Regions from separate parts of the Paenibacillus naphthalenovorans genome, predicted to be linked through region 1. Evidence: predicted binding sites of a transcription regulator. Region 1 holds the regulator's gene; the other holds the start of a gene.
The links. Region 1 encodes NrdR, which represses ribonucleotide reductase genes. Its sites were predicted from a motif close to AACACNATATATNGTGTT; they were not measured.
Positions count from the first base shown of each region.

Region 2: IJ22_RS03475 (adenosylcobalamin-dependent ribonucleoside-diphosphate reductase) is a predicted target of NrdR. The motif match lies at 4,795-4,812, and genes of this name have one in related genera.

Region 1 is NZ_CP013652.1:508,755-521,098, forward strand. It holds gene phoU (phosphate signaling complex protein PhoU) at 1-210, shown strand, start outside; gene IJ22_RS02445 (GGDEF domain-containing protein) at 378-2,201, shown strand; gene IJ22_RS02450 (HAD family hydrolase) at 2,177-2,941, opposite strand; gene polA (DNA polymerase I) at 3,140-5,839, shown strand; gene mutM (DNA-formamidopyrimidine glycosylase) at 5,861-6,721, shown strand; gene ytaF (sporulation membrane protein YtaF) at 6,819-7,499, shown strand; gene coaE (dephospho-CoA kinase) at 7,528-8,124, shown strand; gene IJ22_RS02475 (lytic transglycosylase domain-containing protein) at 8,121-8,696, shown strand; gene IJ22_RS02480 (alpha/beta-type small acid-soluble spore protein) at 8,792-9,016, opposite strand; gene nrdR (transcriptional regulator NrdR) at 9,114-9,596, shown strand; tRNA gene IJ22_RS02490 (tRNA-Ala) at 9,872-9,944, shown strand; gene IJ22_RS02495 (stalk domain-containing protein) at 10,894-11,652, shown strand; partial or broken gene IJ22_RS25540 (transposase domain-containing protein) at 11,972-12,181, shown strand; gene IJ22_RS02500 (zinc-dependent alcohol dehydrogenase family protein) at 12,307-12,344, shown strand, end outside.
Region 2 is NZ_CP013652.1:706,222-718,565, reverse strand. It holds gene IJ22_RS03490 (MBL fold metallo-hydrolase) at 1-358, opposite strand, end outside; gene IJ22_RS03485 (Crp/Fnr family transcriptional regulator) at 427-1,065, opposite strand; partial or broken gene IJ22_RS03480 (IS256 family transposase) at 1,364-1,540, shown strand; partial or broken gene IJ22_RS25580 (transposase) at 1,534-1,692, shown strand; partial or broken gene IJ22_RS25575 (transposase) at 1,679-1,858, opposite strand; gene IJ22_RS03475 (adenosylcobalamin-dependent ribonucleoside-diphosphate reductase) at 2,126-4,726, opposite strand; gene dat (D-amino-acid transaminase) at 5,119-5,958, shown strand; gene IJ22_RS03465 (DMT family transporter) at 6,221-6,547, shown strand; gene IJ22_RS03460 (lipoate--protein ligase family protein) at 6,622-7,467, opposite strand; gene IJ22_RS03455 (DEAD/DEAH box helicase) at 7,677-9,485, shown strand; gene IJ22_RS03450 (YqhG family protein) at 9,488-10,465, shown strand; gene IJ22_RS03445 (hypothetical protein) at 10,633-11,568, shown strand; gene IJ22_RS03440 (YqzE family protein) at 11,795-11,989, opposite strand; gene argS (arginine--tRNA ligase) at 12,064-12,344, opposite strand, start outside.

The DNA.
Region 1 (12,344 bases):
GCGGAAAAGGATGATCAAGTCGATAAGCTCTACAGCTCCGTAGTTGATGAAATCATAGGGATGATGAATAACGACCCCGGCCGCAACCGCCAGCTGTCTCAGTTGATGATGGCTGCTCTCTACCTGGAGCGTGTAGCGGATCATACGACGAACATCGGAGAAGGCGTTATCTATATGGTGACTGGGAAACGTAAAGACTTGAATATTTAGCGAAATACAGCCGGATTTCCGCGGATGCGGAATCCGGTTATTTTTGTTCAATGGCGTCGTGGCCGCGCATCCATCTGTACTAAATTTTAACATTCCGATAGCCCGAATTTAACATGGGGTTGAAATTCCTATGCTATCTTAGGAATAAAGAAACCGGATAAGTAGGGATGCCCATGCCAATCGACGCCATGCCCGGATTTGATAATGAAAATCGGGAAAACCTGCGTACAGAGCTGCTGCATATTATACGGAACCAAACCATCAAGTCCGTTTATCAGCCTATCGTTTCGTTAAGCGAGGGAATCGTCATGGGATATGAGGCGCTGACCCGGGGACCGGAGCACTCTTCGCTCCATTCGCCGATTTCCTTATTTGCTGCAGCCAAAGCGGAGGGCTTGTTATATCCTTTGGATAGGCTGGCGAGAGCCAAGGCGATTGAGGGAGCTTTCACAAAGACGAAAGAGCAGCTCCTGTTTCTCAATGTATCGGCAGAAATTTTGAATGATCCGGATTTTGTGCCCGGAAGAACACTGGAACTTTTAGAAAAGCGGGGGCTATCTCCCGGCCAAGTGGTTTTTGAGATTACAGAACGGAGCTCCATTGAAGATTTTGAATCGGCCAAACAAATTCTCGGCCACTACCGGCAGCAGGGCTACCGTATTGCGATTGACGATGCCGGAGCAGGCTATTCTTCGCTTCAAGCGATCGCAGAGCTGCAGCCTGATTTTATTAAAATGGATCGATCTCTCGTACATAACCTTCACTTTAATAAAACGAAAGAGTACATTCTTGAGACGATGCTCACTTTTGCGCAGAAGCTGGGCATTTACTTGATTGCTGAAGGAATAGAAACGCGCGAGGAACTGATGAAGCTTACCCGCATGGGGGTACATTACGGGCAGGGCTACCTGCTGGGGCATCCCGGGCCGGAGGAGGCTGTTTTGCCCCCGGAGCTGACTGATCATATTATGATGCATCGTAAAATTGTCGAGGCAAGCAGTGTCTGGACCATCGGAGACATTTGTGTGCCGTGTCAAACTTTTGATTACAGGGATCCCATTTCGATCGTTGCGAATTATTTTAAGAACCATACGGATGCGGCGGGTGCCGTGATCGTTAACGGGCAAACGCCGGTCGGCTTGATCATGCGCGACAGGCTGTTTCAACAGTTGGCGGGTCAATACGGCTATTCTTTGTTTTGGAACCGGCCGATCGATCAGCTGATGGACGCTCAACCGCTCATCGTAGATGAGCAAGCCCCGGTAGAACAAGTATCCCAATATACGACCTCTCGCGATCTCCAGACTTTTTATGATTTGGTCATCATTACATCCGGGGGCCGGGTAAAGGGGACGGCCTCCATACGTTCCATTCTGGAATGCATCACTACCGCAAAGATGGAAAGGGCGAAAGTGGCTAACCCGCTCACCGGTCTGCCCGGGAATATGCAAATTCACCGGGAGATCAACAAGCGGCTTCTCGACCACAAGAAGTTCTCCGTCATTTACGGGGATATTGATTATTTTAAATGGTTTAACGACCGGTACGGATTTCACCGAGGGGACCAGCTTATCCAGTTTACTGCCGATTGCATTCAACAGGTGATTGGCCTGCTCGGCCATCCTTATGATTTTGTAGGTCATATCGGGGGCGATGATTTTATCGCCATCACCGGGAGCGAGGACCCTGAAAAGCTTTGCGAAGAGATGCTTCGGCGTTTTGATCTGGGGGTCAAAGCATTCTATGACTATGATGACTGGACTTATGTCGAGGACCGGCATGGCAGACGCCTGGAGAGCGAAGGGGTTACTCTGTCGCTATCTCTTGTGATCTGCCATACGGGTGCGGGTGTAAGCCTGGAGCAAATTTCCCGTACGGCAGCCATGGTGAAGAAGCGTTCGAAGGCACACCGCGGCAGCGTTGTTGTTTGCGATTGCGTCGGTATGCCGTTCACAAAGAACCGTGCTCAGGAAAATAATTCGGACAATTGATCCAACCGCTTGATCAAATACACTTTACGCTTCCCCAGCCGCTGCTGGGTTATTTCTTTGGCATCGGGACCTGCTGCGGAGCCGGATGTGCTCAGCCATACGGCGTCCAGACCCGCTTTCACCGCGCCGCACACATCGTGTCTCCAGGAATTGCCTACCATCACGGCTTGTTTGGGGGAGAACTGCATCGTCTTTAGAGCTTTTTTGAATAGATAAGGAGCCGGTTTCTTGTCGGCCGGCTTTAGCGCAGTAAACACATGCTCGGGAGGAAAGAACGTACCGATATCGAACCGTTTCAGCATCAGCAGCACCTCGGAACGCGGGCTATTGCTGATAATGGCAAGCCGGTAGTTTCGAGACAGACGCTCGAGCACCTCCCGAGTATGCGGAGGCATGGTTTTGGCTTCAACCTGAAGCCGCCTGATTTCCTGAATGAACCCGCGCTTCATAGCACCGGATACTGGTATGTCCATCGCTTCCATGGCTTCTTGCAAGCACTGCTGCTGAAGCTCGTCAAGCTGCTGGAAGGTAATCCTGGACTTTTTTCGTTGCTGCCACCTGGTGATGTACTGGGTCCATACTTGCTCTGCACTTGGTTTTTCATCCCGGGACCATCTGCCGGTGAAATTTTCCCATACACGCCGAAACCCATCCTCGAAGCTTAAATTTTGCTGCACCAGCGTTTGGTTTACATCGAAAAAAATAACGCGTTTGCCAATAAGTCGTACCGTTTCGTTCATAGACGGTTCCTCCGATCTCCCTTTCACGCTTTGAACGTGCCATTCGTGCAGACGGGTAGGGATCAAAGTTAGTACATTTTATGCGGCAAGGAAGGAACACACACCCTTTTTTCGGGAAGGAAGGTAAGGTTTTTTTCTATGGCCGTCCTATGCTATCATGTAAGAAGCAGATAGTTTCACGAAAATGGGGTGTAGTCTTTGTCCAAATTGATTTTGATCGATGGCAACAGCATTGCGTATCGCGCATTTTTTGCGCTGCCGCTGCTCAGCAATTCCAAGGGATTGCATACGAATGCGGTCTACGGCTTTACGACGATGCTGTTGAAGCTGATAGAAGAACAAAAACCGACGCATTTTCTCGTGGCATTCGATGCCGGGAAAACGACGTTTCGACATAAAGACTACGCAGAATACAAAGGAGGAAGGGAAAAGACGCCTCCTGAGCTTTCCGAACAGTTCCCTGTGCTGAAGGAACTGCTGGAATCGTTTGGCATTCGCCAATTTCAAATGGACGGCTATGAAGCCGACGATATCATCGGCACACTGACGCGTACCGCAGACGAGCAGGACGGTATGGAAGTCCTGGTAGTGACCGGGGACAAAGACATGCTGCAGCTTGCTTCCGACAAAGTGAAGATCGCGCTGACGCGCAAAGGGATCAGCGAGGTGGAGCTGTACGATCCTGCCCATATCGAAGAAAAATACGGGCTGAAGCCTGCTCAAATCATTGATCTTAAAGGTCTCATGGGCGATGCCAGCGATAATATTCCCGGCATTCCGGGTGTGGGCGAGAAGACGGCTCTGAAGCTGCTGCACGAATACGGCTCGGTCGAGAAGGTGCTTGAGAACGCGGCGGGCATCAAGGGGAAGCTGGGCGAGAAGGTCGCCGCTCACGCGGAGGATGCGCGGATGAGCAAGGAGCTGGCGACGATTTTCCGCGAGGTTCCGGTGGAGATTCCTTGGGACGATCTGGCATACGGCGGGTATGACGGACAAGTTTTGGGCGACATGTTCCGCAAGCTGGAATTTAAATCGCTGCTGGAGCGGTTGAATCTGCCCGGCGGAGGAAACCAAGCCGCTTCTGCGGACGCTGAAGCCGAGGCCAAGGCCGAGGCCAGGATTCAGTCGGTTCAGGTGACGCCGGACAGGCTGGGAGAGCTGGTCGAAGCGCTGCCCGGCGTTCGGGCGCTGCATGTCGAGGTCATAGGGGATAATCCGCATACGGGGGAAGTGCTCGGCTTGTCCTTTTATACCGAGTCGGACTCCGGGACGGATCCGATCGGCTATTATTTGCCGTTTGAGCTCCTTAAACAGGAGGCTGAAGAGGCTGAGCGTGTGCGCGCATGGCTGGCAGACGAGAAAAAGTCCGTCGCCGTCTACGATCTGCACCGCGCGCTGGTGGCTCTCTTTTGGCAGGGGCTGGAGCTGCGGGGGGTCAGCTTTGATGTGCTGCTTGCCGGTTATTTGCTCGATCCGACGGAATCTGCGCTGACTTTACACGGACTCACCGCCCGGTATGGCTTGACTGCCATCCCCGCCGATGAGGACGTTTTCGGCAAAGGCGCCAAATTCAAGCTTCCGGAGGCGGATGTTCTGTTAAGCTTGATGAGCCGTAAGGCATTGGCGGTAATGGAGCTGGCCAGGGCATTGCAAGCCGAGCTGGAGGCCAGCGGGATGAATGAGCTGTTTCACGAGCTGGAGCTTCCTTTGGCGCTGGTGCTTGCCTCGATGGAACGCAAAGGGATTAAAGTGGATGTGGAGGAGCTCCAAGCTTACGGTGCCGAGCTGGGCAAACAGCTTGAGAAGATCATGCAGTCCATTTATGACGAGGCGGGGATGGAGTTTAACATTAATTCTCCAAAACAGCTTGGAGAAATCTTATTTGAGAAGCTTCAGCTGCCGGTGATCAAGAAAACGAAAACGGGCTATTCCACCGACGCTGAAGTGCTCGAAAAGCTCGAGCCTTATCATCCGTTGGTCGGACATATACTCCATTACCGGACGCTGTCCAAGCTCCAGTCCACCTATGTGGAGGGCTTGCTGAAAGAGGTGCGTCCGGACACCGGGAAAGTGCACACTTATTATAAACAGACGATTGCGGCGACAGGCCGTCTAAGCAGTCAATATCCGAATCTGCAAAATATTCCGATCCGCCTGGAGGAAGGGCGTAAAATCCGCAAGGTGTTCAAGCCCTCGGAGCCCGGCTGGCGTATTCTGACCGCCGACTATTCGCAGATCGAGCTGCGTGTGCTCGCCCATATTTCCCAGGACGAGAAGCTGATCGAAGCGTTCCGGCAGAACATGGACATTCATACGAAAACAGCGATGGATGTATTCGGCGTACCGGAGGATAGTGTCGATTCGAACATGCGCCGTCAGGCGAAGGCCGTGAACTTCGGCATCGTTTACGGCATCAGCGATTACGGTTTGTCACAAAATTTGAATATCACCCGCAAGGATGCGGCGAAGTTTATCGAGCAATATTTTGCCGTCTTCCAGGGGGTTCGCCGATATATGGACGATATTGTCAAGAAAGCCCGCGAGGATGGTTTCGTTACGACCCTTCTTCACCGCCGCCGGTATTTGCCGGAAATCAAGGCCTCCAATTTCAATCTCCGTTCGTTTGCCGAGCGGACCGCGATGAATACGCCGATCCAGGGCACCGCGGCGGATATCATTAAGCTGGCTATGGTGCAGCTGGACAAGCGGATGAAAGAAGAGGGAGTACGGAGCAGACTGCTGCTTCAGGTGCATGACGAATTGGTGCTCGAGGTGCCTGAGGATGAGCTGGAGGTCATGAAAAAGACGGTTGCCGAAGTGATGGAAAACGCAATTGAGCTCGACGTGCCGCTGAAGGTGGATGTAGATGACGGGGCTAACTGGTACGAGGCGAAGTAATCTGCAAGGAGGGAAGACAGCATGCCGGAGCTGCCAGAGGTAGAAACGGTCCGAAGGACGCTGAATCAACTGGTGATCGGCAAGACGGTGGAACGGGTTTCGGTTAAGCTGCCGCGAATCATTCAGTATCCGGAGGACATTGAGAGATTTCAACTGCTGCTCAGCGGGGAAACCATTCAGTCCGTCGAACGCAGAGGCAAGTTTTTGCGGTTTATGTTCGACCATTATACGCTGGTCTCGCATCTTCGCATGGAAGGCAGGTACGGTGTGTATCGCAGCGGGGAGCCAGAGGAACGGCATACCCATGTCGTGTTTTATTTTACAGACGGTACCGAGCTGAGATATAAGGATGTGCGCCAGTTCGGGACAATGCATCTTTACCCGAAGGATCAGGATTTGCAGGAAGCCCCGCTGAAGAAGCTGGGGCTGGAGCCTTTGGACGAAGCATTTACATTCGAGGCTTTCCGGGACCGGATCGGGTCGCGTCCGACCAAAATCAAGCCGCTGCTGTTGAATCAGGAATATATTGTAGGGATCGGGAATATCTATGTAGACGAATCGTTGTTTCTGGCTGGCATTCATCCCGAAAGGGAGGCCAGAAGCTTAAGCCGGCATGAGCTGGCCAAGCTGTATGAGGCGGTTGTGAGGACCTTGAAGGAGGCAGTGGCTGCAGGCGGCTCTACCATCAAGTCCTATGTGAACGGCCAGGGCGAAATCGGTATGTTTCAGCATCAGTTCAAAATGTACGGCCGAAAAGACGAACCTTGTTTCCATTGCGGGCATAAAATCGAAAAAATGGTTATAGGGGGACGAGGGACCCATTATTGCCCCAAGTGCCAGCCTCTAAAACGCAGGAGAAGCAAAGGGGCTTTAAAACGCTAAAGTACGCGGACCATGGGAAGAATGCCTGACATGCACCCTCCGCCCAGACCTTCCATATAGTAAGAAGTAAAGTCGATCTGGTTAGGGAGGGAAGGGCATGCTGCCTGTCGTCTCATTGATGCTTCTGGCGTTTGCCGTTAGTCTGGACGGTTTCGGAGTCGGCGTGATGTACGGGCTTCGTAAAATCCGCATTCCGCCTATGTCCATTGCTATTATTTCATTTTGTTCCGGCTTTATTATTTACATGTCCATGCAGGTCGGCGTGCTGATGAGTCAATTGATTGACCCGGCGGTCGCCAGATACGTCGGAGCTTTTATTCTGATGGGCATTGGCGTATGGGCGATATATCAGATGTTTTCAGATAAAAAGGAGGAAGAGGGAAAAACGGAGGCGGCAAAAACGCCCGGGGAAATGGAGTCCGGGTCTGCAGGGGCCAAAGCCATATGGTATATCGAACTGAAAAGGCTGGGGCTCGTCATTCAAATCCTGCGCACCCCGTCCATTGCCGATGTGGACCGGTCAGGGATCATTTCGGCTTACGAAGCCGTACTGCTGGGCGCCGCATTGTCGCTGGATGCGTTCGGCGCGGGCATCGGGGCGGCACTGCTCGGATTCACGCCGTGGCTTACCGCTGCCGTTATTGCACTGGCCAGCGGGACGTTTCTCGGGCTTGGCCTGCAGATCGGCTTCCGGTATGCTGAGCTGAAATGGATTCGCAAGCTTTCCGTTTTACCCGGATTTCTTCTGATCTTCATGGGCATTATGAAATTGTTGTGATCATTATTTTGATTTAGGGGGAAACCCATTGAACATCGGATTAACCGGGGGCATTGCCTGCGGCAAAAGCACTGTCGCTTCCATGCTTGTCCGCCGCGGCGCGCTGTTGATCGATGCGGACCGCATTGCCAGGGAAGTGGTAGAGCCAGGCACCCCCGCCCTTACTCAAGTTATCGAAAGATTCGGAGCCGATCTGCTGCTGGAGGACGGTTCCCTGGACCGGAAAAAACTCGGGGAGCGCGTCTTCGGGAATACGGCTGCGCTCAAGGATCTCGAAGCTTTGCTTCATCCGCCGATTCGGGCGGCTATGCGCGAGCGGATGGAGGCATACGAGACACAGCATCCGGACAAGCTGGTCGTCGTAGATGTGCCGCTTTTGTACGAATCCCATCTGCAGGCGATGTACAGCGAGGTGATGGTCGTCTATGTGCCACGGCACGTCCAAATGGAACGTCTGATGAAGCGGGACGGGTTAACCGAGGAACAGGCGAACAAACGGCTGGATGCGCAAATGCCGATCGAGAAGAAAAAAGAACTGGCCGATATCGTTATCGATAATTCGGGCACGATAGAAGAAACAGAACAGCAGATTGAACAATTTTGGTCGGAGAGGGGACTGTCATGAGCTTTTTGCGCAAAAAGCGAGTCTTCGCCCTGCTTCTGTTGACTTTTTTGCTATTTTTGTTTCTGGGCACGAGTGTATTGGGACGTATGTTGTATCCGATCCATTATGAAGAGGAAATTCGCCAAAGCGCAGAGAAGTATCAGCTTGACCCTTTGCTCATCGCTGCCGTTATCCGGGTAGAAACCAACTATAAGCCTGACGCGACTTCCAGTAAAGGTGCGCACGGTCTTATGCAATTGATGCCGGATACATCGGAATGGATTATAGAGAAGGCTCCTTTTCCGGGTGAATTCAAAAACCGCTTGGATGATCCGGCCGTCAGCATTGAACTCGGTTCATGGTATTTGAACTGGATGTTTAAGCAGTTTAACGGCAATACGTTTGCCGTCCTTGCCGGCTACAACGCAGGACACGGTATAGTGAGCCGTTGGCTGCTGGAGGGAAGATGGGATGGAACGCTCGACAATACGGATCAGATTCCTTATGGCGAGACCAAGCGTTATGTGCAGCGTGTCACGTATTATTATGACAAGTATTACAAAACCTATGCGGAGGATTGGGGAATCCGTTAATATTTTGGCTTATAGCAATAAAGAAGCGCCGGACAAGCTCTCCTTATGGGGAGTTTGTCCGGACTGCTTCTTCTCGTATGCTTCAAAACGTGTTATTATTTGAATTGACCAGCGATTTGCTGCTCGGCGATTTGCACCAGGCGGCGCGTAATGTGACCACCGATCGCACCAGTATCACGAGTAGCCATATTACCGTAATAGCCATCTTGAGGAATGGCAATACCCAGTTCCTGAGCTACTTCGTATTTCAATTGATCCAGAGCGGCATTTGCTTGTGGTACTACCAATACATTGCTGCTGCGGGATTGACCTGCACCCATGTCTGTTCACCTCCTTGTCGTTGGTAAACCTATTATGTGCGTTTACACGAATCTCATGTCAGGGAGCTGTTGGGAATTATGGAAAGGAGAAAGGCCGATGAAATGCCCATATTGCGATTATCCCGGCACCAAAGTGTTGGACTCGCGTTCCGCAAACGAGAATAAATCGATAAGACGCCGCCGGGAGTGCGAGAAGTGCCAGAAGCGGTTCACTACGTTTGAAATGGTGGAAGAAACGCCGTTGATCGTCATTAAAAAAGACGGCAGCCGTGAGGAATTCAGCCGGGAGAAAATGCTCCGCGGGCTTATCCGCGCTTGTGAGAAACGACCGGTATCCGTAGAAAGATTGGAAATGATCGTCTCCGAGGTCGAAAGGCAGATCCGCAATACCGCCCAGGCGGAAGTAGACAGCCGCGAAATCGGCGAGATCGTCATGTCCGAATTGTATCCCGTTGATGAAGTAGCCTACATTCGTTTTGCCTCCGTTTACAGACAATTTAAAGACATTAATATGTTTATGAAGGAGCTGAATGAATTGCTCTCCAAGCACCATGTTGGCGGGAACGGCAGCGTAAATTAATTTTAATAAAAATGTTGACAAGCCCCATCCCGATGTGCTATCTTTAATTTTGTCGCCGCTGGAGAACAAAATGATAACAACATCAGGGGGCCTCAGCGCAGCCGGGAAAACGATGTTGTCTGGTACATTATCTTCTCATAAAAACGGACAGATTATCATCGCAATGGTTTCGTAATTTATGGGGTCACGGCTCAGTTGGGAGTTCGGGCCGAGCGAAGACGCCGCTCAAAAGTGGAACAACTTCATTCTTGATATTTCCTTAACCGAAAATTCCTGGGGAATTAGCTCAGCTGGGAGAGCGCATCGCTGGCAGCGATGAGGTCAGGGGTTCGATCCCCCTATTCTCCATACACCTTAAATTCAAACGGCAGAGATGCCGTTTTTTATTTTGATTTGTTTTGTACCGACACATGTAGAATGCGTAGTATCAATATATCGTGTTGATAAATGACGGGACACCTAAACCATATACTTTAGTGGAGCGAATATGGTTAGGGGTTCGACCCTCCACTATAAAAGCTCGACCTCATATGGTCGGGCTTTTGATTTGCTCGAAAATGTACAATCCATTTAACTTTTTATCGCTATTTGTAGTCAACATTAGGGACATTAATCCTATTTTCTAGTTCCTTCTTACGTTCAGCAAAACATTGTAGTTAGCGTTAAATAGGGCTAAAAGAATTAGTACTTTTTGCAGGAAAAACAATGAAAACGTCGGAATTTTGGAATGTTTGATTAATTTCCATTAGGAGGAACAAGATGGAACTCATTGAAATATCAAGACCCGCTCGTCCTCAAAATGGCGAGATCCTTTTTGGCACTCCGATCCCTCCTATTGATAAATTACTGTTACTACCACTTTTATTGGCGATTACCCTATCCCTCAAAAGTACAATATTGTTGCATCTCAGGGGATCGGTCCCAAATTAAAAGATTATATAAATCCAGCGCGCGGGTTGCCGCATGGTGGCGGAAATAATCCTCACACAATAGCCGAAGATTTGATACAGAATTGGGATAAGTATTGCAATGCAAGACTGGTATCAGCAAGAAGAGCCATGTAAACCTCACTGTAGAGTTGGAGACATATATACGCAATTTTGATTTTTCTATTGTTCAGGAAATCCCTCCCATTCAACTTATTGATGAATACAGTAAGACATAGTTTTTCTTTCAATTGGGAGTAAGTATATTTAGTATTGTAAAACTGAACTTTAAGGGGAAATTACTTTTTTTACATTCATACACCAAAAACATCCATTTATTGGTATTTTAAAAACTATATTATATAATATAGGTGAAAATAAAATTTGGAGGTTGGATTTATGAAAAAAAAAAGATAGTTATACCAGGATTAGTATTAAGTTTTTTATTTTCATCAATAGCATATTCGTCTGATTCTATTCAGGCTCTTTTATTCCCTGTATCTTTATCTATTAATGGAGAACGTGTTGAAAATTTGTATAAACCGATTTTAAATTACAATGGCGATGCTTATTTACCATTACGTTTTATTGTAGAAAAGACAAATGGTAAAGTAGATTATGACAGTTCCACTAATAATATAGATATAGAATATCAAAATACCGATCCATTAAAATCAGAAGTAACTTCCTTAATAAAAGATGAAAACTTTCACCTTTTACTAAATTCCGAAAAAAAGATTTACGATAGTAAAGAACCTATTAATATGTGGGGAACATTAAGATATATAGGGGAAGACGAAATAACGATCACCCATGGCGACCCCTTGCTTATTTATTCAATAAAAGATAGCAATGGTAATTATGAGGAGATGGGTATAAGAACCGTTTTGCTGGAAGAAACATTTAGTCCCAATAATGAATATACTTCAAAACCTCCATTATATCTTTCTGAATCATTTAATTTCCAAAAGAGTAAAATGTCAAGTCCTGAACAATTTCTTCAACAAACAAGAAAGGCATGGAAGTTAAATCCAGGTGAATACACCATAGGAGTTCGTGCATTATTTACTCAAACTTCAACTAATCAAAATAAAGAGTTATATACTGAAATCGTTATACAAGTTAAATAAATGGTTTTAGTAATGTAAATCGTAAAGACTAATTTGGTTGGCTCGTCCACAGCATGCCGAGGCTAAGGGGTAAATTCGCCGGATGCGGCGCAGTACGGCAAGGTGTTGACGCATAGCGTCGTTGCCGCTAGTCCGGTATATAAGCAAGTGTAATGGATGTGGACAGTCAGCCGCTGTATCGGCAAGAGTAGCAGTTTGCCCGCATGGGGCCGCCTTCTGTACGACTATCGGCCGACGCGCGGCGGTGAGCATTCCCGGAACTGTCTGAGGGGATTCAGCGGCTACCTGCACGTAGACGCTACTCCGGCGACCACATGGGAATGGGTTGTTTGCGAACACGCCGCGTGGGGCGAAGAGCAGCGCGATCATCTACAGCGTGATCGTAACGGCAAAAGAGAACCAGTTTAACCCGTTCAAGTACTTGATGTACCTGTTCGAGCAACTTCCCGAACAGAAAAATCCAGAAGCGTTGGACAGAAATAACAATTATCGTCGCGTTGCTGTTGAATGGCATAGTGTGTCCGGATAAAAGCTGATGATGAATACTTTTTCTTAATTAGGAAAAACTTTTTAGCGGCGATGAATGAAGCTTAAACGGTAAGTTATCTTGATCAGACTTCTCACCAACACTAGAAATTATCAGGGGGCATACGTATGAAAGCACTTGTTTACCTTGGACCGCAAAAGAAGGA
Region 2 (12,344 bases), 200 kb from region 1:
CTTTAGTCGTTTCAGGTCCGTATACATGCATAGGCGTTGAGCGTCCTTCGAATACACGCTCCGGGGTAATATGCGTCCTCCAGCTTGTAATAAAGACATCGAAAAAACCGCCATTGTGATCATAGTGATGATGGGTGAACAAAACGTCGGAAATCCGTTGCGGCATGACACCCGCTTTAATCAATTGATCCACAACGCCACCGCCGCAGTCGACTAAAAAGGTTTTATTTCCCGCTAATACGGCGACTCCCGGCTTAGCCCTTCCGTAGAAGGCTCGAGGCGAACCCGTACCCAATAAAATAACTTTTAAATGCTCATGAAACTCAGGCTGCAGATTCTCCTGTGGTTGAATTAGCATGTTGATTCCTCCATTGATTTATTCTGTTTATCGATTAAATGAAACGTCTTCTATCGCGGTAAATATGACTAAAGATTGGACATAAACGCATTGGAATCGTTAATCGTCACTCGTTTTTTCTCGTATTGAATGATTCCTTTTTCGTTCCACTTATTTAATGTTTCCGTAATCGTCTGTCTGCTGCACCCGATGATGTAGGAGATTTCTTCATGACTTAGCGGCAAGCTCACATGAATTTTGTTCTGCTTCTGTACACCCAGTTGGGTAAGAAAATGGGCCAGCCTCCAAGCCACAGGCCTGGAAATCAACGTTTCCACGAACTGTTGGGTATACAGCAGTCGACGCGCATTGGAAACCGTTAATGCATACAGAACATCGGGCCGGCTTAACGTCAAGCTCGTAAATTGAGATGCGGGAACCAGCAGCACTTCGCTTTCCAAGATGCACCGTGCGTACCGTTGCCGCCGTTGGCCGGTCAGCACTTCGGCGGCACCGAAAACTTCACCCGTGTTGCGCAAAAACAAGGTGATATTTTGTCCTTCCTGAGCCGACTGTGAGATTTTGACAAGACCCGATCGAACAAAATAAACGTCCTGACTTTCCTCGTCTTCCCTGAAAATAAATTCATTCTTTTTGAATTTCCGCAAAACCCCGTTTTCTTCAAAGAGTTCGGCCAAAATATGTTCTTCTTTCCGTTCATTGATCATGTTGTTGTCACCTCGTATAACGAATCCGATAATCCATAGTTATCATATTGGTATTATAGTGTATGTTTTGTTATAAAACAGTCGGATACCCGACAAAAATCAAACAATTTTAAAAAAGCTTCAACGCAAATAGATCGGGGCGCACAACAAATCGAAAAAAATCTACTTCTTCACAAAGAAAATACCCGGTAAGGAAATGGCTGTATTCGTTATTGAATTATCGCACCCATTGTGGAATAAGAATCAAAGTCTTATGTTAAAAAAACTTAAACTTTGCATCGAAAGGTTGGGAGTAGACATGGGATTATGGAGTAAAGAGCAGTTGCGTCAGTTTATTAAAGAAAACAATCTGGTAACGGCTCAAGATGCGCAGAATGCACTGAAGGAATTGTTTGCTGAGACGATCCAGGAAATGCTCGAAGCGGAGATGGACACCCACCTCGGCTACGAAAAAAACGACGTCAAAAACAAGCTGATCTGAAGCCGATCTATAAAGCGGTGACGGAGGAGATGGCGCTTGTGGAGCTGGATCGTTTCGAGGAAACATGGGGCGCTAAATATCCGCTCATCATCCGTTCGTGGCGCAGCAATTGGGACGAGCTGGCTACCTTCTTCAAGTACCCTCCATGAAGGTGCGAACGTTTAGGCGAATCTCCTCCACAGTGTGGTAGAAGACATTGTTAATGACATCAGCCTTCAGCCATTTCCAAAGACCTTCAACGATATTGAGTTGTGGGCTGTAAGGTGGCAGAAAGACCAGTTTGACTCTTCCGTTCATTTCGCTCAGAAACGGTACAAATCACGACAAATCCCATGAAAATCATTGATCGTCTGTGCATCAGATTGTAATTGGGATCATTAGTTCAACTTATATAGCTTGATTCCCTTTCAGTATATATACGTGTATATATTATTACTCTGCATTTATCAACAGCATTTTCCTCCAACATTTTTCCTCACCCAAAATAAATACAGGCGGCATATACATGTGTATATGCCGCCTGTATTGTCATATCAAGAAAAAGGGGCTCATTAGTTTCAGTTATTAATCATACCCGAGTTAACACTTGCTGTAGCCGCAGTTGCTGCAATTTTTGCAGCCCTCGCTGTTGATCAGTGAGGCGGAGCCGCAGGACGGGCACAGGTCAAGGGATGTGGCTGCGCTGCGGGTTACTGCATATTGAGCTGTTGTCTCCTGGACGACTTCCTGGGTGGCGGTGACGTAGTTTTCCGCGCTGTCGGAGAAATTGACGTGCATTTCAAGCGCTTGGGCGACGGCGTCGGCAATCGATTCGACGCGGTTGGCGCCGAACCCGATCGCGCCGGAGCCGCCGATGCCCTTCAGGTGCTTGATTAAAAGCTGCACCTTGTTGCCGTGGTCGCCGTAGCGAAGGAACAATGAGCAGACGCGGCCGAGCGCTTCGGACATCGCGAATACATCGGAACCGGCCTTGCCCACGTTCAGGAAAATCTCGCTCGGGCTTCCATCCATATCGTTAATCGTGATATAAGCCATGCCGAAAGGCGTATTGAACTTGTAGGTTGCGCCGCGGAGAGCTTGCGGACGGCGTTTGTACTGCTTGTCGAACACCTGCTCCGTCTTCGCGTCGATATTCACAGCCAACGATTGGGTGAGGCCGGTCAAGGAGGATTGTTCCTTCGCATTGACTGCATCTGCAGCAGGAGCTGCTTGCGTTTCCGTTCCCTTTGCTTCCTCAGCCTTATCGTCCTTCTTGTCTGTGCTGAGCACCTGTACGTCGCGGCTTCCGTCACGGTAGATGGTTACGCCTTTACAACCCAAATCAAAGGCGAGCTCGTACAGACGCTTCGTTTCTTCCACCGTAAAGTCGGCAGGGCAGTTGGCCGTTTTGGAGATAGAGCTATCCACCCATTTTTGAATGGCGGCTTGTACACGAATATGATCTTCTGCGGACAAGTCCATCGCAGTGACGAAATAATCCGGCAGCTCCTCGTTCGGGTGCTGATCCTTCCACTGCTGCGCAATCGGCACATATTGCTTGTCGAAGCCCAGACGGCTTTGACGGTAATATTCAAACGCAAAGTAAGGCTCGATCCCGGTCGATGTGCCAACCATCGTACCCGTGCTTCCGGTAGGCGCCTGCGTAATGACCGTGACATTGCGCATCCCCTTCTTCTTGATGGCTGCGCCGACTTCCGGGTAAACAGAGGTCATCGTCTTCATAAAACCGCTTTGCAGGAACAGTTCTGTGTCAAAATGCTTGAAGGAGCCCTTTTCTTCCGCAATATCTGCGGATGCGAGATATGCTTCCTTCGCAATAAAGCCATAAAGCTTATCAAGAAACATCAGCGATTCCGTGCTGCCGTAACGGATGTTCAGCTTGATCATCAGCTCGGCGAGACCCATGGAGCCAAGGCCTATGCGGCGTTCTCCCTGTTGGTTGATCCGATTCTCTTCAAAATGGTAAGGCGTTTTGTCAATGACATTATCCAAGAACCGTGTCGAATAACGGACCACCGTCGCCAGCTCGTCCCAAGCCACATCATGTTTTTCTTCGTCGTAAAACTTGGACAGGTTGATTGCCGACAGGTTGCAGACTCCCCAAGCCGGAAGCCCCTGCTCCCCGCAAGGATTTGTACATATGATCGGATTGAAATACCAGCTGTTGGACATCTGGTTGTAGTATTCCATGAATACGACGCCCGGTTCCGCGGATTTCCAGGCGGATTCGATAATCGTATGCCACACGTCGCGGGCCTTCACCGTACGGTAATGAATAATGTTCTTACCCGCTTTTCTCCACTTCTCCAGATCCCCGTCCCAAATCTCGTTATATTCAGGGTCCGTCGTGTCCGGGTACACCAATTCCCAATCCAAATCTTCCTTCACGGCTTTCATGAAGCCGTTGCTGACGCATACGGACAAATTGGCATTCGTAATTTGCCCCATCGTTTGTTTGACGGTAATAAAATCCAATACGTCAGGGTGCCAATCATTCATCATCAGCATCAGCGCGCCGCGGCGGCTGCCACCCTGCTCGATCAAGCCCGTTGTATAGCTGAACAGTCCGCCCCAGGAAACGGCGCCGCTTGAAGACCCGTTGACTCCCCTGACAATGGAACGGCGCGGACGGAGAGAGGATAAATTAATCCCTACACCGCCGCCCCGGGCCATAATTTCGGTCATCTCGGACAGCGTGGCCATAATTCCTCCACGGCTGTCATGCGGAGAAGGAATTACATAACAATTGAAAAGCGTCAGCTCATCGCTAGCATCGGCGCCTGCGGCAATCCGTCCGCCGGGTACAAGCTTCCAGTCGTCCAGAATGTACCGGAACTTTTCGGTCCATTCGGCTTGTTTCTCCGGAGTCGCTTCCACAGAAGCCATAGCAGTGGCCAAACGGTCCCACATTTGCTGAGGCGTTTTTTCCAAGGTTAATGTAAGCTTCTCTACAGAGGAATCGACAACCTCACCGCTGCGCAGCTTGACTTTGACCTGTCTCCCGTTACGCTCGATGACTTCGCCGACTTCCTTGGCAGGAAATTTAGGGTCGTCCTTTGTCAGCACCAATACTGTATCTCCAACCTTCGTTTGACTGGTATCCGCATTCTTCATCGCGTAGCGATCCAGAAAAATTTTCTCGCTTAAGCCTTCCAATTTGGTCTCCTGCATGGTCTTCAAAACAATAACCTCCCGGAATATATTCAAAAAGATGAATCACAATATATGGTATGTAGGATCCATTATACAATACAATATATAGTGTTTCTAATACAAAAAAAACGAAATTGGCGATTTAGTCCAAGCACGCTGGCGGAAAGCTTCCTTTTTCTCTCTATAGCTCTCTTTTTCATCTCTAAAATTTTCACCATTTTCGACAAAACATTCAATTTTTCTTCATAAAAAAGGGTCTTAAGCCCCTGTTACAAATTCGATTGAAATCCGACAGGGCGGCAATCCGCAGGCGGTTTTGACAATCGATCGGCGGATTGCTAGTCTAGAAATAGTGTATCATGTTCGCTGAATTTATGCAAACATATGTTCGTATCTCTATTGTACAGGAGGGTTTCTTGATGTCCTTAACTTATTTATATCAGGACCGGTTCGTTTCAAAAGAAGAACTCCAGATTTCTCCCGAAGACCGCGGTTATTATTTTGGCGATGGGGTCTATGAAGTATTTCGCGTATATCATGGAAGGCTGTATGAAGCCGCGGCTCATTTTGAGCGCTGGGAGAAAAGCGCCGCTGCTTTGAGAATTCCGCTTCCCCTTCCTTCCGGGGAGCTGACGGGACGACTGGAAGAACTGATCCGCATCAACGGCTTGTCCGAGGGTACCGTGTACATGCAGGTGACCCGTGGAGCCGCACCGCGTTCACATCCGTTTCCCGCGGACACCAAGCCGATCCTGATGGCGTATACCACCGAAGCCCGCCGTCCGCTGAACACCATGAAAGAAGGCATCTCGGCCGTGACGATGGAAGACATCCGCTGGCTCCGCTGCGATTTGAAGACATTAAATCTGCTGCCCAATGTCCTGGCCAAGCAGCATGCGGTGGATCAGGGAGCCGGCGATGTCATTCTGCATCGCAACGGCACCGTAACGGAATGCAGCGCATCCAATATCATGATCGTCAAAGACGGCGCCGTTATTACGCATCCTGCCAACCATCTGATCCTGCACGGCATCACCCGCGCGGTTGTGCTCCGGCTGGCTCAAGGACTCGGCCTCTCCGTTCGGGAAACGCCATTTACATTGAAAGAGCTTCGCGCCGCAGATGAAGTTTTCATCACGGGTACGACCGTGGAAGTCACTCCTGTCATCTCCGTCGACGGCGTCCCCGTAGCCGACGGCCGTCCGGGAGAGATCACCCGCAGGCTGCAAAACGAGTTTGAGAAGACGATTTCGTTCTAGTCCATCACATTACAGTATCCCCTGTACCAAAGTGCCTTACGCCGCCGCACAGTACCTGCCGTGCGGCTTTTGACCGTTGGCCGGCGGATCAGCCGAAAATGCGGGATTGACAGATAAACCGTCCAGACGGTACAGTGTTTTTTATGGACGATGCTCCGGTCTGCTTGCAGGTGTCACTCTACATCCGGAGCCGCTCCTAGAGAAGCTTCAGGAGCCGGATCAGATTTGGCGGCGCAGCAGGCTTAACGAAGGAGGAACGGCATTGAAAGCTTATTTATTCTTGGCCTTGGCGATTGGATTTGAACTGTTCGGCACTTCCATGCTGAAAGCATCCGGGGGGTTTACCAAATTACTTCCCAGTATTGGCGTCATCATCGGTTTTTCGGCGGCCTTCTATTTACTTTCTTTATCCCTGCAGCAAATCCCCTTGGGCATCGCTTATGCTATTTGGTCCGGAGTCGGTACGGCCGCCACTGCGCTCATCGGCTTTCTGGTTTGGAAAGAAAAATTGAGCTTAAACACAGTGGTTGGAGTCTTGCTTATTATTGCGGGAGTGATTGTATTAAATCTGAGAACCGTCAAATCCTGATGCTGCCGGCATGTTGGTCTTGTTGATCATGGTCTGTCACAGCTTCGTGGCCAAAACGAAAAAACCGGAGACCGCTATCTCCGGAGATTCCACTCTGAATTGCCGTACTTCTCAACCCTTAACCGTTCGACGAGCTCCTGTTCATAGGCCGTCAGTTCTGCCGGGACCAGCCGAATCCCCAGCCCTTCTTCAATGCCTGCCAGGAAAGCCTCTTCCACCTCGGTCAATGTCACCCTCGGCAGACCCGCTCCGCCGCGCACTTCATTAATCGCAACCGCCTTCTTTAAAAACTGCTGCTTCATCCGCTCCATCACGCGCTCGCTGGAGAAGCGCAGCAATCTGAACAACTGATCCGCATCGAGATCCAGAAGAATCGAGCCGTGCTGAAGCACAACGCCTTTCTGCCGGGTTTGCGCGCTCCCGGCCACCTTCCTTCCCTCTACGACAAGCTCGTACCAGGACGGAGAATCGAAGCAGGCAGCCGAACCCATGGATGCGTACTTCTCCTTGTCTTCTTCATTCTCCAGCTGGACCATCTCCGCCGACAACCCAAGCTTGCGAAACCCGAGCAGCAGCCCTTCGCTGAGCACACGGTACGCCTCGGTGACGCTCCGCGGAATGCCGGGATAGCTTTCCGACACGATCATGCTGTACGTCAGCTCCTTATCGTGAAGCACGGCGCGCCCTCCGGTCGCCCTCCGGACAAAGCCGATGCCTTCCTGCTCCAGCGCGTCGAAATTCACCTCGCTTAAAGCTTTCTGAAAAAAACCGACCGACAGCGTTGCGGGATCCCATCCATAAAACCTGACGGTTGGAGCAACCAGGCCCTCGCTATGTGCCGTCAGAATCGCTTCATCCACAGCCATATTGTAATCCGGCGCGCCAAAGCCCGAACGGATAAACCGCCATTCTCTGTTCATCTATATCACCATTCCTTTACTGTACGTCAGCCCGCCATGTTCACAGCGTGTCTTAATGCCATACGCGCAGAAATCGCCGTCGCAATTACGCTGTTACCCCATCATAAAACATTACCGTACGGTTTGAAAGCCCCTAATTTGTACATACTAAAAATTAACTTTAGGCCTTGTCTATACTTTCTGAATCACCAAAAAAGGAGCGCGTGAGAATGCAACCAACCGAGCGAAAAGAGCACGTGCGGCAGCTGAATGAACATGTAGAGCTCCATTACGACAGAGAATGGTTTGAGCAGTTGCATGAGAGGGCGCTGCACAACGGCCCCTGGGATGACCCCGTCATGTTCAGGCTCGCCCTCGAGGCCGAGCAGGCCGGACTCATCCGCAGCTTCGACGAGCTTCAATGCCTGACCCATCTGCCGAGCCTCGTTCCGATGGAGCATCAAATCGAAACCGCCAAAAAAGTGCTGACCGAAATGCGGGGACGGGCCATTCTTGCCGATGAAGTAGGGCTTGGCAAAACCATTGAGGCGGGACTCATCCTCAAGGAGTACATGATCCGGGGCCTGGTTCAAAAAGTGCTCATTCTCGTTCCCGCTTCTTTGGTGCTGCAATGGGTCCGGGAGCTGAATCAAAAGTTCGGGATCCCCGCAGTGGCGCAAAAGAAAGAATATATGTGGGTGCAAAACGATATTGTCGTCGCCTCGATGGATACCGCTAAGCGCGATCCGCACCGGGACATCGTGCTTGGCATTGAATACGATATGCTGATCGTCGACGAAGCGCACAAGCTGAAAAACAAAAAAACAACCAACTACCGTTTTATCAACGAGCTGCGTAAAAAATACTGCCTTCTGCTGACAGCAACGCCGGTTCAGAACGATCTCAAGGAGCTGTACAACCTGATTACGCTGCTAAAGCCGGGTCAGCTTGGCGGACAAGGCAGCTTCCAGTCCAATTATGTCGTCGGCAAACGCATCCCCAAGAACGAGGACCAGCTCCAGCAGGAGCTGAGCAAGGTCATGATCCGCAACCGCCGAAGCGACGGCAACGTAAGCTTCACCAAACGGATTGTGCGCAATATTCCGCTCCAGTTATCGGACGAGGAGCAGGCGCTGTACGATGGAGTAACCGATTTCGTCAAAACACGCTATCAGGAGTCCGGGGGCGATATCGGCAGCATGCTCTCCCTTGTCACGCTGCAGCGTGAAGTATGCTCCAGCCGGGATGCCGTCTTTATTACGCTGGTCAACATGTTCAAAAAAACCGATGAAAACTCACCCCTCCGGCAGCGGATTTGGGAGCTTGTGGAGAAAATCCGCGGCGTCAAAGCCAATACGAAAGCCGAAAAGGTATTGGAGCTCATCGAGTCCATTAACGATAAAACGATTATTTTCACAGAGTACCGCGCATCCCAGGAATATTTGCTGCAGTATTTAAAGGAACATAAAATTCCGGCCGTTCCCTACCGAGGTGGGATGAACCGCGGCAAAAAGGATTGGATGATGGACTTGTTCCGGGGACGCGCCCAAGTGCTTATTGCCACGGAGGCCGGGGGAGAAGGAATCAACCTTCAATTTTGCCATCACATGATCAATTTCGATTTGCCGTGGAATCCTATGCGGGTCGAGCAGCGGATCGGCCGTGTGCACCGGCTCGGACAGAAGGAAGATGTCAAAATCTACAATTTGTCGACGCTCGGGACGATCGAAGAGCATATTCTCTCCCTGCTGCATGAGAAAATTAACATGTTTGAGCTGGTGATCGGTCAGCTGGATACGATTTTGGAACGGTTTGAGCAAAAAACATCCTTAGAGTCGCATCTGGCCAAAATGATCCTCACCTCCAACAGCAAGGACGAAATCCGCCGGCAGCTCGATGATCTGGGCAGGTCGTTCACGGTGGTGAAATCCCAGGTGGAGCAAGAATTAAACGAATCGGCGGGGCTTTCGAATCCGGTGAATTCCTCCCTGCACACGGTTAGAGTCCAGCAATACGGCAGCGGGGAGGTGCAGCCATAAGCATGAATGCGCAGGAAATCCAGTTCTACGTTTTGCGCTATTTGGAGGCCGAGCAGTGTGACATTCTCGAAAAGCATCCCGCCTACATCACCGTCAAGCTGTCCCCTTCCGCCGACAAAGCTTTAACGCAGCGGCCGTATTATTGGAGCTTTGTGGAACGGACCGGGGCCGTACCGGAAACCATGACCTGCACGTTCATTTTTGATCCCGAAGCCTATCGGGAGCTTCATCCGCAGCAGGGATCGCAAAATGTGCCGGCCGCTCCTGCGGTACAGCCTGCAGCTCAACCCGGTACGCCGCAGCCTCAAGGCGACAGTATTCTGGGCCGCTACTTCGGCTTCGTGCCCACGGTCTTCACTGCCCGCGTTCCTCGCGACGAGCTGACCTACGGCAGCCGCCGGCTCGAACAGATCTTCTCCGCCGTCCGCGGTAAAGGCCGGTTCGTGAGGCTGTTCGAGCAGTACGCGCCGGAGCAGCCCAAGCAAGCGGCGACGATCCCTTACGAAACATGGCTTGGCGTCAACTACAAAGTGGAATTCGCCTGCGACATGAAGCGCAGTGAAATCCATTCGTTGGGCATTCAGCTGCAGACCGGTGATATTATCGAGCGGTTCCATGACCGTTTAGCCGGCAAAAAGCTGACTCCGCGACTGCCTGCCCATGTCTATGTCACACCGGACCGGATCACACTCCCCCGGGCGGTGATCTATCTCGAGGATTACTTGGAAAAGAAGATGGCTGAATACGATCACCGATGGGCGCAGGAAGCGCAGCTTCGGCTCAAGGATGAAATGAACCGGGTACGTGCTTATTACGAGCCTCTGCTTCAGGATGCCGGACAGGACGACAAGGCCGAAATTGAAGCGCGGTTTACCGCCCGCCTTCAGGAAGTGGAGTGGCAGTACCGACCGCGCATTCAAATATCCGCCATAAATTGCGGTTTGTTTCATTTTCTTTCCATGCAGGAACCAAACCGGTGACGAACTTCCCCGAACTAAAACAAATTTACGGGAAACTTTTTCAGGCCAAGGCTACAGGTTCTAACAAACTTTTCAGCGCATATGCTTTAAAGTATAAGGCATATTCGCCAAGCGAGCGCATAGTGCCCAATGAACCGACTCTCAAGTGAAGCAGGTGTATGGATAAGATGAATAAGCTTCTTTACTATCTGACGTCACTGCTCCTTAGTACAAGCCTGCTTGCTGCGGCAACATTGGATTCATGGCCCGCTGACGCCGTGCAGGCAGCGCCGCAGGAGCCGGCCGTTCAGACGCTGCAGGTGCAGCCGGCCATACAGCGTGATCTTTCAGCCCCATCCCTTCAGAACGCGGTGGACCGTATCATCCGGGAGCTGGCGTCCCAACAAGGGTTCGAGCAATGGAAACAAGGCGCTTGGACAACCTATCCGCTCGGACCGGGAACACACGGATGGATTGTCATGATTACGGTGGACGGGCAGGAAGCCGGCTATCTGGTCGTTCAAGCCTCCGGACAGGATACATACCGTTTGATCGAATACGGCAAAGGCCCTTACCCGCTTTTCAGCATGCAGACGCTGTCCCGCAGTCTGGTACGGCTTGACATTATCGAATATCCTTATCACTTGGAACGTATATATTATAATCCTCTTGAGGCGCTCTGGAAGGTCACGGCACCGCAGGCGGACCGGGTTTGGTATATCGACGCCAAATCCGGCGAAGAGCTGCCGTTGACCAACGACAGCCAACTGCCCGCGGCCGATTCAGGCCTGTTGGTGAAACCGCTCCCGGTCACCGATTCGGATGCTTTGAATACTATAATAGCAGCCGGTCAAACGGAGCCTTCGGAAGCCTATGAACGGCTTCCCTGGGTGAAGAACAAGCCGGAGACGCTCGTTCGCTTCGAGCTGCTGCAGAAGTGGATCGATCAAGGACGCAAGCCCATTTTCGCAGCCGAGCTATATGGCGGCAGGGTCCACGTGCCATTGCCTGTAACCGGTTATCAGGCTTGGTCCGGCGGCGAGAGCTACGTGGGGGTTCGACAGGATGACGATCGCTATCTCCCCCTCCATACGATCAATCCGCTTGGCGGATTTTATCCCTAACGGTTTTTCTCCTCTCTTCCTTATATAGAAAAGCTTCCTTCTTCATGGGCGGCATGGTGCATCAGTGCATCAGGTATCAGGCCGCTATGGAACCCAGAAGCTTTTCTTTTTTTTGTTCAGGCCATCATTCGCAGAAGAACAGCAATAGGCCTGCCTCCTTCCCGGAGACAGGCCTGCCGCCCAATTCAACTGCGCAACCCAAATGATACCATGCTGCAATCCTTACTTATCCGCGCTTTCGCCGCAGCGGCTCCATCCACATGCGAAGGACAAAAGGAAGCATGCCAAACCATCGGTACTGCCACGGTTCCCGGCCAACCTTTTTGCCGGCTTTGACTTGTTTGCGCACCTCTTTAGGGGTGTCAATATATTTTACGACCTGCTGGGTTACATATTTGACCAGTTCCTCTTTTTTCTCCATGGTTCGATCAGCCTCCTTCCCGTAGTATGGGCAAGCTGCGGCCGCGGCAAACCTTCGGTTACTTGACGGATGATTTATATTTTCTCCGGTGCTTTCAGTCCGATTAAGGAAAGGCCGTTCTTCAATGTAATGCTTACACAGCGGACCAGGGCCAGACGGGCCTGACGGAGTTCCGCGTCTTCCACTTTCAGTATCGGACATTCATGGTAGAAATGATTGAATTTTTGCGCCAGGTCCACCAAATATCGGCTGATAATGGACGGTTCCAACCGGTCCATCGCCTGCTCGATCCGCTCCTTGAACAGGTACAGCTCCCGCAATACGCCTTGGGCTTCGGCATTCGTCAGATGAGCCG